DNA from 4 places in the Sinorhizobium sp. GQ132 genome. Region 1 is predicted to be linked to each of the others. Evidence: predicted binding sites of a transcription regulator. Region 1 holds the regulator's gene; each other region holds the start of a gene.
The links. Region 1 encodes PhoB, which activates phosphate uptake and scavenging genes when phosphate is short. Its sites were predicted from a motif close to TGTCATNNANCTGTCAT; they were not measured.
Positions count from the first base shown of each region.

Region 2: AC6CIG_RS20350 (DUF2794 domain-containing protein) is a predicted target of PhoB. The motif match lies at 2,042-2,058, and genes of this name have one in related genera.
Region 3: phnF (phosphonate metabolism transcriptional regulator PhnF) is a predicted target of PhoB. The motif match lies at 2,294-2,310, and genes of this name have one in related genera.
Region 4: AC6CIG_RS05900 (BtaA family protein) is a predicted target of PhoB. The motif match lies at 1,711-1,727, and genes of this name have one in related genera.

Region 1 is NZ_JCAXDX010000004.1:80,922-85,129, forward strand. Features, by position in the region: gene AC6CIG_RS12090 (aspartate aminotransferase family protein) at 1-479, opposite strand, end outside; gene AC6CIG_RS12095 (GcrA family cell cycle regulator) at 889-1,410, shown strand; gene phoB (phosphate regulon transcriptional regulator PhoB) at 1,518-2,201, opposite strand; gene phoU (phosphate signaling complex protein PhoU) at 2,313-3,026, opposite strand; gene pstB (phosphate ABC transporter ATP-binding protein PstB) at 3,116-3,931, opposite strand; gene pstA (phosphate ABC transporter permease PstA) at 3,945-4,208, opposite strand, start outside.
Region 2 is NZ_JCAXDX010000008.1:64,064-68,271, reverse strand. Features, by position in the region: gene acnA (aconitate hydratase AcnA) at 1-689, shown strand, start outside; gene AC6CIG_RS20355 (DUF1223 domain-containing protein) at 929-1,747, shown strand; gene AC6CIG_RS20350 (DUF2794 domain-containing protein) at 2,073-2,483, shown strand; gene AC6CIG_RS20345 (ArsR/SmtB family transcription factor) at 2,691-3,005, shown strand; gene AC6CIG_RS20340 (SRPBCC family protein) at 3,002-3,361, shown strand; gene AC6CIG_RS20335 (ATP-dependent Clp protease proteolytic subunit) at 3,406-4,023, shown strand; gene AC6CIG_RS20330 (GNAT family N-acetyltransferase) at 4,041-4,208, opposite strand, start outside.
Region 3 is NZ_JCAXDX010000001.1:533,534-537,741, forward strand. Features, by position in the region: gene scpA (methylmalonyl-CoA mutase) at 1-1,498, shown strand, start outside; gene phnF (phosphonate metabolism transcriptional regulator PhnF) at 1,519-2,253, opposite strand; gene phnG (phosphonate C-P lyase system protein PhnG) at 2,379-2,843, shown strand; gene phnH (phosphonate C-P lyase system protein PhnH) at 2,843-3,445, shown strand; gene AC6CIG_RS02460 (carbon-phosphorus lyase complex subunit) at 3,450-4,208, shown strand, end outside.
Region 4 is NZ_JCAXDX010000002.1:383,303-387,510, forward strand. Features, by position in the region: gene AC6CIG_RS05895 (class I SAM-dependent methyltransferase) at 1-417, opposite strand, end outside; gene AC6CIG_RS05900 (BtaA family protein) at 414-1,664, opposite strand; gene AC6CIG_RS05905 (serine hydrolase domain-containing protein) at 1,917-3,278, shown strand; gene AC6CIG_RS05910 (transglycosylase SLT domain-containing protein) at 3,316-4,208, opposite strand, start outside.

The DNA.
Region 1 (4,208 bases):
TGATAGAAGCCCGGCGCCTTCGGCCCGAAGCCCTCGATGTATTTCTGCTGTCCGCCGGCGGCAATCGTTGCGAGCGTGCGGCCGTGGAAAGCACCTTCGAAGGTGATGACGTGGAACTTCTCGACGTGCCCCTTGGCGAAATGATAGCGCCGCGCCGTCTTGATCGCACATTCGAGCGCTTCCGCACCCGAATTGGTGAAGAACACCCGATCGGCGAAGGTCACCTGGGTCAGCCTCCGTGCAAGGCTTTCCTGCCCCGAAATCTCGTAGAGATTGGACAGATGCCAGACCTTGTCGGCCTGCGCCTTCAGCGCCTCGACGAGATGAGGATGGGCATGGCCGAGCGAGTTCACGGCGACACCGGCAGCGAAATCGAGATAGCGCGTGCCGTCTTCGGCGATCAGCCAAACGCCTTCACCTCGCTCGAAACGCAACGGCGCGCGCAGATAGGTGTCGTAAAGCGGCGTGGTTGCGGCCATGTCGAGCTCTCCTTCATTCCGGCGGCACGGACCATTCGGCCCGATAAAAATCAAAAATGCCGCCTTGCGGCGGCGACAGGCACTATTCCCATTTCGCACCGCGATGTCAACAAAACCAAGGTTTGCAGGCGCTTTGCGGATGCCGATTCCGAAGCGCGAAAAAATCACACTCTGGGACTTGCAAAAATGCAACGCTCCGACAGCAAGTTGGGGAAAACCGCGAAATCGATTCGGCGCGATTCCGGCGACTCTTGCCACGGAGTCACCCTGCCGGTAGGTTAACATTCAATTACTAGACGCATGCGGCGGACCTAGTCACCAAAAGTATTATCGCGTTGAATCTTCGGGTTTTTCCCGGAGAGCGGTGACGGATTCCGCCATCCCAACGCCGAGAACGGGGAGTGCAGAGATGAACTGGACTGACGAGCGGGTCGAGAAACTGAAGAAGCTGTGGTCGGAGGGCTTGAGCGCCAGCCAGATCGCGGCGCAGTTGGGCGGCGTCAGCCGCAACGCGGTCATCGGAAAGGTTCATCGGCTGAGCCTGCCCGGGCGCGCCAAGGCCGGAGGAAGCACGACCGCTGCAGCCCGGCCCAAACGGGCGACGTCTGCCCCGCGCGCGCCGAACTATGCTGCGCGTTCCGTAACCCGCACCGTGACCCGCACGGCCGGTGCGACCGCGCTCAAGGAAGAGCTCGCAGTCGACCTGGAAATGGACCAGGAGCTGCAGATCGACAGGAACATCGTCCTGCCGATGTCGCGGCGGCTGGAGCTCACGGAGCTTACCGAACGCACCTGCAAGTGGCCGATCGGCGACCCGCTCAAGGAAGAGTTCCACTTCTGCGGCAACGACTCCCCGGAAGCCTCTCCCTATTGCACCTTCCATGCCCGGCTGGCCTACCAGCCCTCCGCCGAGCGCCGGCGCATGCGCTGAGGCGCCTTGCTCATCCCGCTCTGGATGCACGACGAAAATCGGGGCCGGAAAGGCCCCTTTTTCTTTGCCATGCCGCAAGCCGGCACGGGCGCCAGCGACCTTCGGCCTCAGCTCTCCAGCGAATAGCCAGCGCCGCGCACCGTCCGGATGACGTCCGGCATGTTGGAAAAGTTCAGTGCCTTGCGCAGCCGCCCGACATGAACGTCCACGGTCCGTTCGTCGACATAGATGTCGTGTCCCCAGACACCGTCCAGGAGCTGTGAACGAGAGAAGACGCGCCCCGGTGAGGACATTAGAAATTCCAGCAGCCGGAACTCCGTCGGGCCAAGGCGCACTTCGCGACTGCGTCGGTGGACGCGGTGCGTCTCCCGGTCGAGCTCGATATCGCCGCAGCGCAGGAGCGTCGACAGAACTTCGGGCTTGGCGCGCCTGAGCATCGCCTTGACCCTCGCCATCAGTTCCGGCGTCGAGAAGGGCTTGACGACGTAATCGTCGGCGCCGGTGGCAAGGCCCCGCACGCGCTCGCTTTCCTCGCCGCGCGCGGTCAGCATGATGATCGGCAGGCGCTCCGTTTCCGGCCGCTGGCGCAGCCTGCGGCAGAGCTCGATACCGGAAACCCCGGGCAGCATCCAATCGAGGATGAGAAGGTCGGGCAGGCGCTCCTGCAGGCGGATCTCCGCCTCGTCGCCGCGAAGGATCGTATCGACCTCGAAGCCTTCCGCCTCGAGATTGTAGCGCAGGAGAACGCTCAGGGCTTCCTCGTCTTCGACTACGGCAATCTTCGGCAACATTCAGTAGGACTCCTTCCTACGCACGACAGCCGTCATGCCGCCGCGCACGGTGGTAGGCCGCGCCAAGGCGGCCGGAACAAATTCTGCATAGGCACCGGCTGCCGGGCGATCTCAGTCCGTCACGGAACCCAATGTCGACGTCATGTCGTCCTTCGGCCGTTCGCCCTGCGGCTGGGCGCCTGTCGCCATATAGTAGATCGTTTCGGCGATATTGGTCGCGTGATCGCCGATACGCTCGATGTTCTTGGCGCAGAAAAGAAGATGCGTGCACGGCGTGATGTTGCGCGGATCTTCCATCATATAGGTCAGCAGTTCCCGGAACAGGGACGTGTAGATCGCATCGATCTCTTCATCGCGTTCGCGAATGCTGTTCGCCTTTTCCGGCGAACGGGACGCGTAGACGTCCAGGACTTCCTTCAACTGAACGAGCGCGAGCTCAGCCAGGTGTTCGAGGCCGCGCGCAAGCTTGCGCGGTATGCCTGAACCGGCCACGGCAATCACCCGCTTTGCGGTGTTCTTGCCGAGGTCGCCCACGCGCTCCAGGTCCGCGGCGATGCGGATCGAACCCATGATCTCCCGAAGATCCGAGGCCATGGGCTGGCGTTTGGCAATGGTGACGATCGCCTTTTCGCCGATCTGCCGTTCCGCGTCGTCCAGAATGGTGTCGTCGGAAATCACCTTCTGGGCCAGGGCGAGATCGGAATTGACGAGCGCACGGACGGAGTCCGCGACCATCTGCTCGGCAAGACCGCCCATCTCGGAGATGCGGCGCGTGAGATACTTCAACTCTTCGTCGAAGGCGGACATGATGTGTGCGTGAGACATATTCGTTTCCTCGGGGGACGCGCTGTTCTGAATGGGCCTCGTTCGGTCTTGACCGGGAGGGACGGAAAAGCGCCGCCCCTCTCCGGCCATCAGCCGAAGCGGCCCATGATGTAGTCCTGGGTGCGCTGATCGTCCGGGTTGGTGAACATTTTATCGGTATCGTTCTCCTCGACGAGATTGCCGAGATGGAACATGGCCGTGCGCTGCGACACGCGCGCCGCCTGCTGCATCGAGTGGGTGACGATCACGATCGTGAAATTCGCCCGCAATTCGTGGATGAGTTCCTCGACTTTCGCGGTCGCGATCGGATCGAGCGCCGAGCAGGGCTCGTCCATCAGAATGACTTCCGGGCTGACGGCAACGGCGCGGGCGATGCAGAGGCGCTGCTGCTGGCCGCCGGAAAGTCCGGTGCCCGGCTCCTGCAGCCGATCCTTCACCTCGTTCCAGAGCCCGGCCTTCTGCAGGCTCGTTTCCACGATCTCGTCGAGTTCGGTCTTGGTGCGTGCCAGGCCATGGATGCGCGGGCCGTAGGAGACATTGTCGTAGATCGACTTCGGGAACGGATTGGGTTTCTGGAACACCATGCCGACGCGGGCACGCAATTCCACCACGTCGATCGACGGATCGTAGATATCGTCCTCGTCGAGCGTGATCTTGCCCGTTACGCGGCAGTTCTCGATCGTGTCGTTCATGCGGTTCAAGGTGCGCAGAAACGTCGATTTGCCGCACCCGGACGGACCGATCAGCGCCGTGACCGTGTTCTCGCGGATATTGAGGTTGACGTCGAAGAGCGCACGCTTTTCGCCGTAATAGACCGACACATCGTTGCCGATCATCTTGTAAGGCACCGTATTCATTTTCTGCTCAAGAGCCTTTTCGACTGCAGCTTCCGACATGATGTTCATAGTCCTTACCCCACTACCAGCGACGCTCAAAGCGACGCCGCAAGAGAATTGCGCCGAGATTCATGAAGATGAGAAAGATCAGGAGAATGATGATCGCTCCGGACGTACGCTCGACGAAGGCACGTTCTGCCTCGTTCGCCCACATGTAGATCTGCACCGGCAGCGCCGTGGATGGCTCCAGCGGCGACCCCGGAAAATCGACCACGAAGGCGACCATGCCGATCAGAAGCAGCGGCGCCGTTTCGCCCAGCGCATGGGCGAGGCCGATGATCGTGCC
Region 2 (4,208 bases), on a different contig from region 1:
TCGGTCTCTTCGGCGACAAGATCACCACCGACCACATTTCCCCGGCCGGTTCGATCAAGGCGGCCTCGCCTGCCGGCGCCTATCTGCTCGAGCACGGCGTCGGGATTGCCGACTTCAACCAATACGGCACGCGCCGCGGCAATCATGAGGTGATGATGCGCGGCACCTTCGCCAATATCCGCATCCGCAACCACATGCTCGGCCCGAACGGCAAGGAAGGCGGTTATACGATCCACTATCCCTCCAAGGAGGAGATGTCGATCTATGACGCGGCCATGCAGTACAAGGAGGAGGGCGTTCCGCTCGTCATCTTCGCCGGCGTCGAATACGGCAACGGCTCTTCGCGTGACTGGGCGGCCAAGGGCACCAACCTCCTCGGCGTCAAGGCCGTGATTGCCCAGTCCTTCGAACGCATCCATCGTTCGAACTTGGTCGGCATGGGCGTCGTACCCTTCGTCTTCGAGGAAGGCACGACCTGGGAATCTCTGGCTCTCAAGGGCGACGAAGTCGTGACGATCGAGAATCTCGCCAATGTCCAGCCGCGCGAGAAGCGCGTGGCGAAGATCACCTATGGCGACGGCTCGGTGAAGGAGGTCCCGCTCATTTGCCGCATCGATACGCTCGACGAGGTCACCTACGTCAACAATGGCGGCATCCTGCAGACGGTTCTGCGCGATCTCGCCGCCTGATCGGCGACGTATGAACAGAAAGGCCGGGGCGTCCACATCGACGCCCCGGCTTTTTATTGTCCGGTCCACAGGGTTTTGCCCGGCTTTGCGGCAGTCACTCCAACGTGACTTTTCGTTGAAGAATACCCGTCGTATGTAGGGGTCTCCCCGCGCGGCAAACGCGTTGAAGCGACGCACTTCCGGATGGAAACGTTCCACATTTTCCCGGAAGTGCTCTAACGAGCACGAACAAAGACGCCATGATATCCGCCTGCACACCAACAATCCGACGTCTCGCCCTGGCGATCGGGCTGTTTGGTGCGTTCTGCGGAGCTTCCGCAGCGGATGACGGCAGGACGGCCGAGAGCGGGCCGGTCAAGGATGGAGCGGTCAAGGACGGGGCGCTCAAAGGCGTCGTCGAACTCTTCACCAGCCAGGGTTGCTCCTCCTGTCCCCCGGCGGACGCGGCGCTCAAGAAGCTCGTCGATGAAGGCGAGGTCGTCGCGCTCGCCTATCATGTCGACTATTGGAACTATCTCGGATGGGCGGACACGCTCGCTTCCAAGGAAAATACCGAGCGGCAATATGCCTATGCGCGCATGCTCGGCCGCTACGGCGTCTATACGCCGCAGGCGATCCTGAACGGGCGCGACCACGCCAACGGCGCGGACCTGCCGGCCATCAGGAACCGGCTTGCCTTGATGGACGAGAAGGGCAAGGGGCTGTCGGTGCCGATCGCCGCCTCGATCGGCGGCGATGAAATCTCGATCAAGGTCGGTGCCGGCAAAGGCAGGGCGAATGTCGTCGTCGTCTATTTCGACCGGGCAAGGGTGGTCAAGGTCGAGAAGGGCGAGAACAGCGGCAAGGAGATCGCGTATTGGCATGCCGTGCGCGACATCCAGACCATCGGCATGTGGGAGGGCAAGCCCGCGGAGTTCACGCTGCCGGCCTCCGTCCTGTTCGAAGGCCAGGGCAACAGCGGTTGCGCGGTGCTGCTGCAATCGATGAAGGACAAGGAAACGCCGGGAGCCATTATCGGCGCCGCAACGGTTCTCGCGGGGCCGCAGGGAAAGCTCTGATGACAGAAATGTTCCGCATCGCTTGCGGCGGAACAGGGGATGGTTCGGCCCGGCAGCATCGAGGGGCTGGGGCTGAGGGTTCGAAGTTACCGGACCGAACCAGCCATGTCTGCGTTCGAGAACCTCCCGCAGCATGACGGCTGGCCGGACATACGGTGGCAACGACTCTGTCCGGCAGCGGTCGGAGTGTTGCGGCGAATTGGGGCGGCGTTTTGACTGAATTGCGGCAGCCCCAAGAATTGCTGACATTGATCAACAGCTTCCGGCTTGCTTTTCCGATCGTGTGAGGCACACTGTCGTGGTCCTGTCACATTAGAAGGCCGAAATGCCGATGACTGATGAAACGGATTTGCCGCGAGGCGAAGCACGTCACTACGGCCGGACCACCTCCGATGTGGTCGTCGATCTTCACGAATACAAGCAAGCCAAGAACCCCCCGCCCGTCACCTTCCATCGCCGCGAACTCGACCTGATTCTCAAGGTCTACGGCCGTATGGTGGGCGAAGGGGAGTGGCGCGACTATGCGATCGACCACCTGAGGGACCGGGCCGTTTTTTCGGTGTTCAAGCGCGCCGGAGAAGTGCCTCTCTACCGCATCGAGAAAAACCCGAAGCTCGCCGCGAAACAGGGCGCCTTCAGCGTGCTCAACGCTCACGGGACGATATTGAAGCGAGGCCACGAGCTCGCCCAGGTGCTCAAGGCCTTCGACAAGGTGCTGAAGCTCGTCAAAACCTGACCGACATATCACTCGGAGCCGCCCCTCATCCGCCTGCCGGCACCTTCTCCCCGCAGGCGGGGCGAAGGGACAAGCGGCAGCGCTTCGCCTCGGTCCCCTCTTCCCGCGTGCGGATTTATCCCTGAATCGGTTGGCGGCGCCAAATCGCTTGCATCGAAGCGCGCCATCCGTGTTGCGAATCAGATAAGTGTATGCTTATCTGACGTCATGACTGAGAACGACATATTCAAAGCGCTCGCCGACCCGACACGCCGTGCAATCTTCGAGAAGCTGGCGAGCGGAAGTATGAACGCCAGTGCCTTGCGCAACGGAATGGACATCAGCCAGCCGGCCATGTCCCAACATCTCCACGTGTTGCGTAATGCAAAGCTGGTGCGGGAGGAACGGCAGGGGCGCTTCGTGAACTACGAGGTCGACCCGGAGGGGCTGGCGCTCGTTGCCGGATGGCTGGCGAAATATCGCGCCTACTGGCCGGCGCGGATCGATGCGTTGAAGGTCTTGCTGAGGGATATGGATCAATGAACGATGTGGAACTGAACGAGCCGGCAAGGAATCTGGTGCTCGAATACGAACTCGATGAATCGCCCGAAAAGGTGTGGCGGGCAATCAGCATGCCTGAGTTCCGTGAGCGATGGCTGCCCAGGCGGGAACTGGCTGGGGCTGAGCCTGTCTCCACCGCACCGGGCAAGGAAATTCGCTACAGAATGCGCGACGACGAACCTCCCTTTCTCGAAAGCCTCGTGGCGTTCCAGGTCAGGCCCAGCAATGACGGCGGCACGATTCTGAGAATTATCCATGGGCTGGAGGATGAGCGGCTGGCTCCGCGAACTCCGCCGGCGGCGAACAGCAACCGGCTTTGGCTGATGCGCGCCGCCTGACGCCTCATTCTACCAAAACAAGCTCATCAGACAGGAGTTCGCCTATGCGCGAAGCGATGCAACTCGTCCCTATGGTCGTCGAGCAATCCAGCCGTGGCGAGCGCTCATTCGACATCTATTCCCGCCTGCTGCGTGAGCGAATAATCTTTCTGAACGGCGAGGTGAACGATGCAGTGTCTGCTCTCGTTTGCGCACAGTTGTTGTTCCTGGAAGCCGAAAGCCCCAGAAAACCGATCCAACTCTATATAAACTCGCCCGGCGGTGTCGTTACCAGCGGCTTCGCGATGTACGACACGATGCGTTACATCCGGGCGCCCGTGCATACGCTTTGCATGGGGACGGCCCGTTCGATGGGTTCGTTCCTGCTGATGGCAGGCGAAGCGGGCGAGCGCACCGCCCTGCCCAATGCAAGCATCCTCGTCCATCAACCTTCGGGCGGCTTTCAGGGACAGGCCTCCGATATGCTCATCCATGCCGAGGAAATCAGGCGAACCAAACACCGCATGACGCGGCTTTATGCCGAGCATTGCGGGCGAACATATGAAGAATTCGAGCGCGCGATGGATCGCGACCGTTTCATGACGGCGGAAGAAGCTCTGGAGTGGGGTCTGATCGACCGCATCCTCACCGAACGGGAGTTGGGCGCTGAATTTGACGCTTGAAGCTCACCTGCGCAGGCTCAGCTCCTATAAAGCGTATCCGGATAGACGCCCTCGGCGGGCTTCGTTGCGGTTCCTTCTCCGAGCGGCCGCTGCATGAAGGCCGTATCAAGCCACCGGCCATGCTTGAAGCCGGTTGCCTTCATCAGCCCCTGCAGTTCGAAGCCGAGCGCCCGGTGCAGGGCGAT
Region 3 (4,208 bases), on a different contig from region 1:
ATATACGGCGAAGGAGATGCCGAAGTTCAATTCGATCTCGATCTCCGGCTATCACATGCAGGAGGCCGGCGCGACGCTCGTGCAGGAACTCGCCTTCACCCTTGCCGACGGGCGCGAATACGTGCGCGCGGCACTCGCCAAGGGGCTCAACGTCGACGACTTCGCCGGCCGGCTCTCCTTCTTCTTCGCAATCGGCATGAACTTCTTCATGGAGGCAGCGAAGCTGCGCGCGGCACGGCTCCTCTGGACGCGGATCATGAAGGAGTTCAAGCCCGAGAAGACGTCCTCCCTGATGCTGCGCACTCATTGCCAGACGTCGGGCGTGTCGCTTCAGGAACAGGACCCCTATAACAACATCGTCCGCACCGCCTTCGAGGCGATGTCCGCCGTGCTCGGCGGCACGCAATCGCTTCACACCAATTCCTTCGACGAGGCGATGGCGCTTCCGACGGATTTTTCAGCCCGCATCGCCCGCAACACGCAATTGATCCTGCAGCACGAGACCGGCGTGACGAAGGTCGTCGACCCGCTTGCCGGCTCCTATTACGTCGAGAGCCTGACGAACGAGCTTGCCGAAAAGGCCTGGGCCCTGATCGAGGAAGTGGAGGCGCTGGGCGGCATGACGAAGGCCGTCAACGCCGGCCTGCCGAAGCGGCTGATCGAAGAGGCCGCGACCCGACGGCAAGCCGCCGTAGACCGCGGCGAAGAGGTAATCGTCGGCGTCAACCGGTACCGGCTCGAGAACGAGCAGCCGATCGACATTCTCCAGATCGACAATGCCGCGGTTCGGGCGGCTCAGATCAAGCGGATCGAGGAGACGAGGCGCCGGCGGGACTCACGGAAGATGAAGGAAGCGCTGGACGCGCTGGCCGACGTGGCGCGCAGCGGCAAGGGCAATCTGCTCGCCGCCGCCGTCGAGGCCGCCCGGGCCCGCGCCACCGTCGGCGAAATCACCGATGCCATGCGGGAGGCTTTCGGCGATTACACCGCCATTCCGGAAGTCGTCACCGACATCTACGGCAAGGCTTATGAAGGAGATCCGGAACTCGGCGTTCTCGCCGGACGGCTCGGGGAAGCGACGAAGCGGCTCGGCCACAAGCCGAAGATCATGGTAGCCAAGCTCGGCCAGGACGGGCACGACCGCGGCGCCAAGGTGATCGCATCCGCCTTCGGCGATATCGGCTTCGACGTCGTCGCAGGCCCCTTGTTCCAGACGCCGGAAGAAGCCGCCGATCTGGCGCTCGCCGAAGAGGTCACCGTTATCGGCGTTTCATCGCTTGCCGCCGGCCACAGGACGCTGATGCCGCAGCTCGCAGAGGCACTGAAGAAGCGCGGCGGCGAGGACATAATCGTCGTCTGCGGCGGTGTCATTCCCCGGCAGGACTATGATTATCTGATGGAGAACGGCGTCGCCGCCGTCTTCGGACCCGGCACCCAGGTGCTCGACGCCGCGCGCGCCGTGCTGGATCTGATCGAAGGCAGGCGGCGAAACGTGTAGTCCCCGGCGTCCGGCCGAGTTCAGGTCTCGATCCGGAGCTTCATCCGGTCGGCGGCAAAGCGCGTTCGCGAATATTCGACCGGGCGGCCTCCGAGATCCGCATTGACCGATTGCGTCTCCATGACGATCGCCCCCGGCGAGAGTTTCAGGAGCGAGAGTTCCTCTGCGTCCGCGTGCCGCGCGACGATCTCCGTCGAGACCCGGACGTAGTCGTCGAGCCCATGCACGGCAAAGGCCTTGGTGACCGATCCGAGCCGCGCATATTCCTCCGCCATCCTCGCAAAGCGCTCGGCGGGGTAGTAGCTGACCGCCGTCGAAAGCGGCCGCCCGTCGCCGCTGCTGACGGTGCTGAGCTCGATGAGAGGGGTGCCCGGGGGAACGCCGAGCGCAGCGGCGATTTCGCCGCTTGCCGTCACTCGGCGATGCCCCCGGAGCTCGGTTCCGATTTCCTTCACCTGGCGGCCGAGACCTTGGGAGAAGCGAGTGCGCCGCGAGATCGGATAGCTCACACGATCCTTGCGCTCGATCATCGTGCCGCGCCCCTGCACCGCGCGCACCAGACCTTCTTCCGCGAGTGCTGCCAGCGCGCTGCGGACGGTGTGGCGATTGACGCCGAATTCCGCCGCAAGGGCCGTCTCCGGCGGCACCATGCCGGTCGCGTCATAGTCGCCGTTGCTGATCGCGAGCCGTATTCTGTCGGCAATCTGCCGCCACAGCGCCACGCCCATCTGCCGTTCGACGACCTTCGCCACCATCTTCTTCGCCCCACTTCTTTGCCGCCGGTTTCTTGGCAAATGTCACAAGCCTGTCATTTGCTAAGGCTATGGAAAGGTATAAGATGTATAGTTGTCTAGATCAATAGACATTTTGGAGTGAGATGATGGACGCAGCTAAGACAAGTGATGAAGGCATCGCTCAGCGCCGGGAAGGCATGCGGCTTCTGGCGCGCGCCACGCTCGGCGAACTTTCCATGGCCTGGGATGCGATCGAGGACAAGCCGGAGGTCGCGCCGGTGCGCGGTCCGGAAACCGGGCTCGTCATGGTGCGCGGCAAGATCGGCGGCGGCGGCGATCCTTTCAACCTCGGCGAGGCCACCGTTTCACGCGCCACCGTGCGGCTTGCGACCGGAGAGATCGGCCATGGGCAACTGCTCGGCACCGACAAGGCACGCGCCCGCTTTGCCGCGATCTTCGACGCGCTTTTTCAGAGCGCTGCGCATCGCGCAAGCGTCGAGGCGCTGCACGAGCAGGTGGCCGCTCGCCTTGATGCGGCAGACCGTCGCAAGGCCGAGGAAACGGCTGCGACCCGCGTCGACTTCTTCACCATGGTCCGCGGAGAGGATTGATGACGGCCAAATCGCAAATCTATAGCGGCGCCTTCGCCGATCCTGTCTTCGAGGCGCAGTCCGTGTTCCGCAGCCTGATGGACCGCTTCGCCCGCCCGGGTACCGTCGGCCGGCTTTCCACTGCTGCAGCCCCTCCGGCGCCACTCGGAGAGGCAAGCGGAGCTGTCGCGCTCACGCTCTGCGACCACGACACGCCGGTCTGGCTATCGCCGGCGCTCTCCAAATCCTCGGCGCCGAAGTGGATCGCGTTTCACACCGGCGCGGGCGTCACCGAGGCGAAGGACGAGGCCCGCTTTGCCTTCTTCGAGAAGGGCGCGGCTGTGCCGGGCTTCGACCAGTTCGCCCTCGGCACGCAGGAATATCCCGACCGTTCCACCACGCTCGTCGTCGAGGTGGAAGCGCTCGAGGGCGGGCGGCCGCTGATCGGCCGGGGACCGGGAATCAAGAGCGGGATCGTCATCGCACCGAAGGGCCTGCCCGACGTGTTCCTCGACCTCTGGGCCGCCAACCGGGCGATCTTTCCGCGCGGCATCGATCTCGTCCTGACGGCGCGCGAGGCAGTGCTTTGCCTGCCGCGCACCACCAAACTCGAGCGGGAGTAAGCGCATGTATGTAGCCGTCAAGGGCGGAGAAGCCGCCATTGCCAATGCTCACCGGCTGCTGGCCGATCGCCGGCGCGGCGACCGGGCGCTGCCCGCGATCACCATAGAACAGGTCGTCGAGCAGCTCGGGCTCGCGGTCGACCGCGTAATGGCCGAGGCCTCGCTTTACGACCGTGCGCTTGCGGCCCTTGCCGTGCGCCAGGCGCGCGGCGACATGATCGAGGCGATTTTCATCCTGCGCGCCTACCGCACGACCCTTCCGCGCTTCGGCTGTTCCGAACCGGTCGACACCGCGAAAATGAAGGTCGAGCGGCGCGTCTCGGCAACCTACAAGGATCTCCCCGGCGGCCAGCTGCTCGGCCCCACCTTCGACTATACGCACCGGCTTCTCGACCCGTCGCTCATCGGCGAAGAGCCGGTCGATGAGCCGGCGCTCAAGGAGCCGGGCGAACCTGTCATGCGCGTCTCCGACATTCTCGACGGCGAAGGTCTGATCGAGGGCGACGGCCGGATGCCGGAAGGTCACGTGGCGGGCGACCTCACGCGCGAGCCGATGGAATTTCCGATGGCACGCGATCTCCGCCTGCAGGCGCTTGCCCGTGGCGACGAAGGATTCCTGCTGGCGCTCGCCTACTCCACGCAGCGCGGCTATGGCCGCACGCATCCCTTCGTCGGCGAGGTCAGGATCGGCGAGGTCGAGGTCGAACTGGAACTGCCGGAGCTGGGCTTTGCCGTTTCACTTGGGGTCATCCGCGTTACCGAA
Region 4 (4,208 bases), on a different contig from region 1:
GACCGCCTTTTCCCATTCGGGAACCATGGAAAGCGCGTAGGAGATGACGATCCGGTCGAAGCCTTCCTGATCGAAGGAGGCGGCAGTGAAGTTCGTCGCGTCGGCGACCCGCAACACTGCGTCGGGCCGATTGCGGCGCCGGAGCTTGGCTTTGGCGGTCGCCAGCATCTCGGCCGAGATATCGAGGCCGAAGAGGCGCGCATCGGGGTAGAGTTCCCCGAGCACGGCGAGATTGCGGCCCGTGCCGCAACCGACTTCCAGCACGGATGCACCCGGCGGCGGGTTCAATTCACGGATCAGCGTGTCCCGGCCGAAGAGATAGTATTTGCGAGTGAAATCATAGATGTACCGCTGATAGCGATACATGCGGTCCATGAGGTGAGCCTGGCCTTCATTCGCAGTCTGCACGGCGCTCATGCTTTCTTCCGATAGATGTGGAAGCCGCCATAGATCGCCGACCGATCCTCGGCGCCGAGCCTCATCGAGGTCTCGGCATCGTAGTGCCACTGATCGAGGAGCGTGGTGGAGAGGCGCCCCGGCAGGATGCTCGCTTCCGCCGCCGTGCGGAAGATCACCGCCGCGCCGGCGTCGGCGGTGCGGGTGATCTCCATCCAGAGGTCGTTCAGCTGCTGGTCGGTCATCCAGTCCTGTGCGTCGAGGAGCACGTAGCGGTCGACGGAGGCGGCGGGCTTGCCGGCGAGAAGCTCGGTGAAGCTCGCATGGTGGATCTCGACGCGCTCCGCATTGTTGCGAATCGCTTCGTATCGCGATGCCTGAAGATAAGGCGGCAACTCGCCCTCGTCCGGCCGCGGGTAGCGCCGCGCAAAGGCCTGCCAGGCGAAGTAGTTATCGCGCAAGGGGAAATGACAGGTCAGCTTTTCCAGGCGATTGCGCAGCACCGCGGCGACGGATTTCTCCCTGCTCAGGCTCGCGAGTTCGTCGAACTGCTGCGGCGGGATGCCGAGGCCGAAAAGGGAGCTCTTGCGGCTGGTGATCCACCGGATGACCGGACGCTCGAAGAGCGGAGCGAGCTTGTCTTCGAAGAACTGCCGCTGCTCGCGCATGGAGCGCGCCTTCGCGAAATCTTCAGGATTGACGCCATGCAGCCGTGCGAGAACATGGCTCGCGGCAATGAAGCGGCCGAGCAGGCCGGTACGGTAAATGTTGCGCCGGAAGACGCCGATGCGCCGGCGGCCGGTGAAATCCCGGCCGCTCCAATAGGCGCGGGTTGCCGGATCGAGCTTGGGAGCGAGGAACACGTCGTAAGCCTGGCCATTCGTGCGCGTACCCTCGACGGCGAGGAACCGCACCACGTCCTTGTGGCTCGGCAGGTGGCGAAAGGCCGAAAGCTTCAGCCGGTTGAGCGCGATGTGATGGGGATTGAGATCGACCACGTCTATTCGGGCAGGCGCGGCCGAGAGGTAGGTCAGCATGTTGCAGCCGCCGGAACCGATCGTCACGATCCGATGTCCGGGGCGGATCTGCATCGCTTCCATGTCGACAATCGGGTCCTCCCAGATCTGCGGGTAGACGAGTCCGGAAAAGAGCAGACCGAACAGGCGTTCGGAGAGACCGGCGGGGGAGAGAGCTTTATGCTGCAGGAGTGCGCTTTTCAGTTTCGGATTCTTCTTGCCGAAGCCGGCATCCGGGGCGAAGTCGGTCATCTTGCCTATCGTCCAGTTGAAACTGAGCCGCTTCTAAGGTGACTCGGCTACACTTTGATGACGAGGTTTCGCACAGGGGCTCGCAGGGATTCGGGTATTGCCCCTCATCCGCGTGCCGACAGCTTTTCCCCGCAAGCGGGGCGAAGGAGGCTCGCTGCGCCTCTGCTGTCGGATACAAGACGCAATGGTCATGTACACTGGTCAGGCGGGCGAAAGCGCAGTAGCACTTATGCGAAGAGCGGGAGGGCGAGAATGAAGGGTCTTTTGAAGACGCTTGGCGGACTGGTGGCGGCCGCGCTCGCGGGCCTCGTCGGTTGGCTGGCGCTGTTTCCGCCTGAACTCCTCAAGGTGGGGGATGGCTATGCCGCCAAGATCGTCTGCTCCAACGTGTTCCTCGCGGGGCGCGATCCGCAGGAAGTGCTGGCGCAGGACGTGCAGGCGCCTGGCCACCCGCTGCTGAAGCTCGTGCGCGTTTCGGTCGATCAGGAAGAGCAGAGCGTGACGGCGCGTATCCTGGGCTTTGCCGCACCAGGCCGCGCCGTCTACCGTCCGGGCCGCGGTTGCGCCAATGTGAGCGGAGGCAGCGCCGAGGCCATCGCAGGGATGCGCGGGACCGAGTCGGCAACGGCGCCTCTCGCCCACGATCCCGGCGTCGACTGGCCGGACGGGGACAAGCCGGACATCGACGCGGCCATTCAAATGCTCGTCGAAGATCCGGCACTGGCAGGCCCGGGCATGCGCGCAATCGTGGTCGTCAGGGATGGCAGGCTGGTCGCGGAAACCTATGCGGCAGGCTTCGACCGGAACACGCCCCTGCTCGGCTGGTCTATGACGAAGTCCGTGACCGCGGCGATCATCGGCCGGCGCATTGCCGAAGGGCGGATGGATCTGGCCCGGACCAATCTGGTGACCGAATGGAACGGCGACGAGCGGGCTCGCATTAAGCTGACCGATCTTCTCGCGATGCAGAGCGGGCTCGATTTCAACGAGGATTACGGCGACGTCACGGACGTGACGCGCATGCTCTATCTGGAAAGCGACATGGCCGCCTTCGTCGCCTCGAAGCCTCTGGAGGCCGCTCCGGGCACGAAATTCGCCTATTCGAGCGGCACGAGCAATCTTCTGTCCCGGCTCTGGATGGAGACATTCGACGATCCGGCCGAAGCGCTTTCCTATCCGCGCGAGGCGCTCTTCGCTCCGCTCGGGATGACGAGCGCCGTGATGGAGACGGATGCAAGCGGAACCTTCGTCGGCTCTTCCTACATGTATGCGTCGGCGCCGGACTGGGCGCGCTTCGCCGAGTTTCTGCTTCAGGACGGAAGCTGGAAGGGGAGGCGGCTCCTGCCGGAAGGTTACGTATCCTTCATGCGCACGCCGACTGCGGCTTCCGGCGGCGATTACGGGGCCGGCCAGGTCTGGCTCCAGGAAAACGGTATCCGCGCCGGAACGGCGAATTTCCCGCCCGATACGTTCTGGATGCTTGGACATGACGGACAGGCGATCATGATCGTCCCCTCGCTTCGCCTCGCGGTCATCCGCCTGGGGCTGACACCGTCGCGCCTCGGCTACGACGTGCAGAAGCTGAATGCGAGGATAATCGACGCGCTCGATTGAGCGATGTCCGGCAGACAGGCCAGCCGCTCGTCGCGGCTTACCTCATATTCAGCTCGTCGAGCATGCCCTTGCGCTTGGCATGGTAATAATAGCCGCTGGCATAGAGCCTTACCGCGCCGTCGTGCTGGTTGTCGGCAACCATCCACGCTCCGCGCAGATACTTGGTCGCGTATTTGAGGTTGGTTTCCGCGTCGAAGAGCCCTTCGGCCGGACCCTCATAGCCGAGACCCTTGGCCGTGTTATAGCGGATCTGCATCAACCCGAAATTGCCTTTGCTGTAGGCGCGGGGGTTGTAGTTGCTCTCGCGCCTGACCACCCGGTGCACCAGCTCGAGCGGCAGACCGTTCAGTTCGGCATAATATTTGATCAGCCTGTCAAGCTCCGGCCGCGAGCTGGTCGGTGCTTTTCCGGACTTCAGCGAATCGGGGATGACGCTTGCGACCGCGCCGATTGCGGTGTCGAACACGCCCGTCTTCGGGCGCTCCGTCGGAACGATCATGCGCTTGGCGACAAGCGTTTCCAGACCGACCGGCTCGCCGGTGTCGAAATCCGATTCCCACGAGGCGGCAACCCCGATAAGCGGGGCGGACTGATGTCCGGCGCCTTTCTCGGGGACCGGCGGCGCGGCTGCCGGGGAGGTGCCGGCCGAGGCGGGTGTCGCCATCGCTACTTCAAAGGGCTGCGCGGGTTTGGCCGCCGGCACGGCAACCGACTGGGGAGCCGCGAAAGCGAGGGTCGTGTCTGTCGCGGCCCCCGTCTTCGTTTCGCCAGCGAAATCAGTTCCTGCGGCGCTTGCCGGCACCGCCGACGAGGTTTGTGCGGTCAATGCGGCCGAGGTGCTCGCCGTTGCGCCGACCGGCGCGGGCAGTGCGTAAGCCGTCGACTCTGTTCCCGGCTTAGGCAGGGGCGTAACGGTCTGCACGGCCGTTA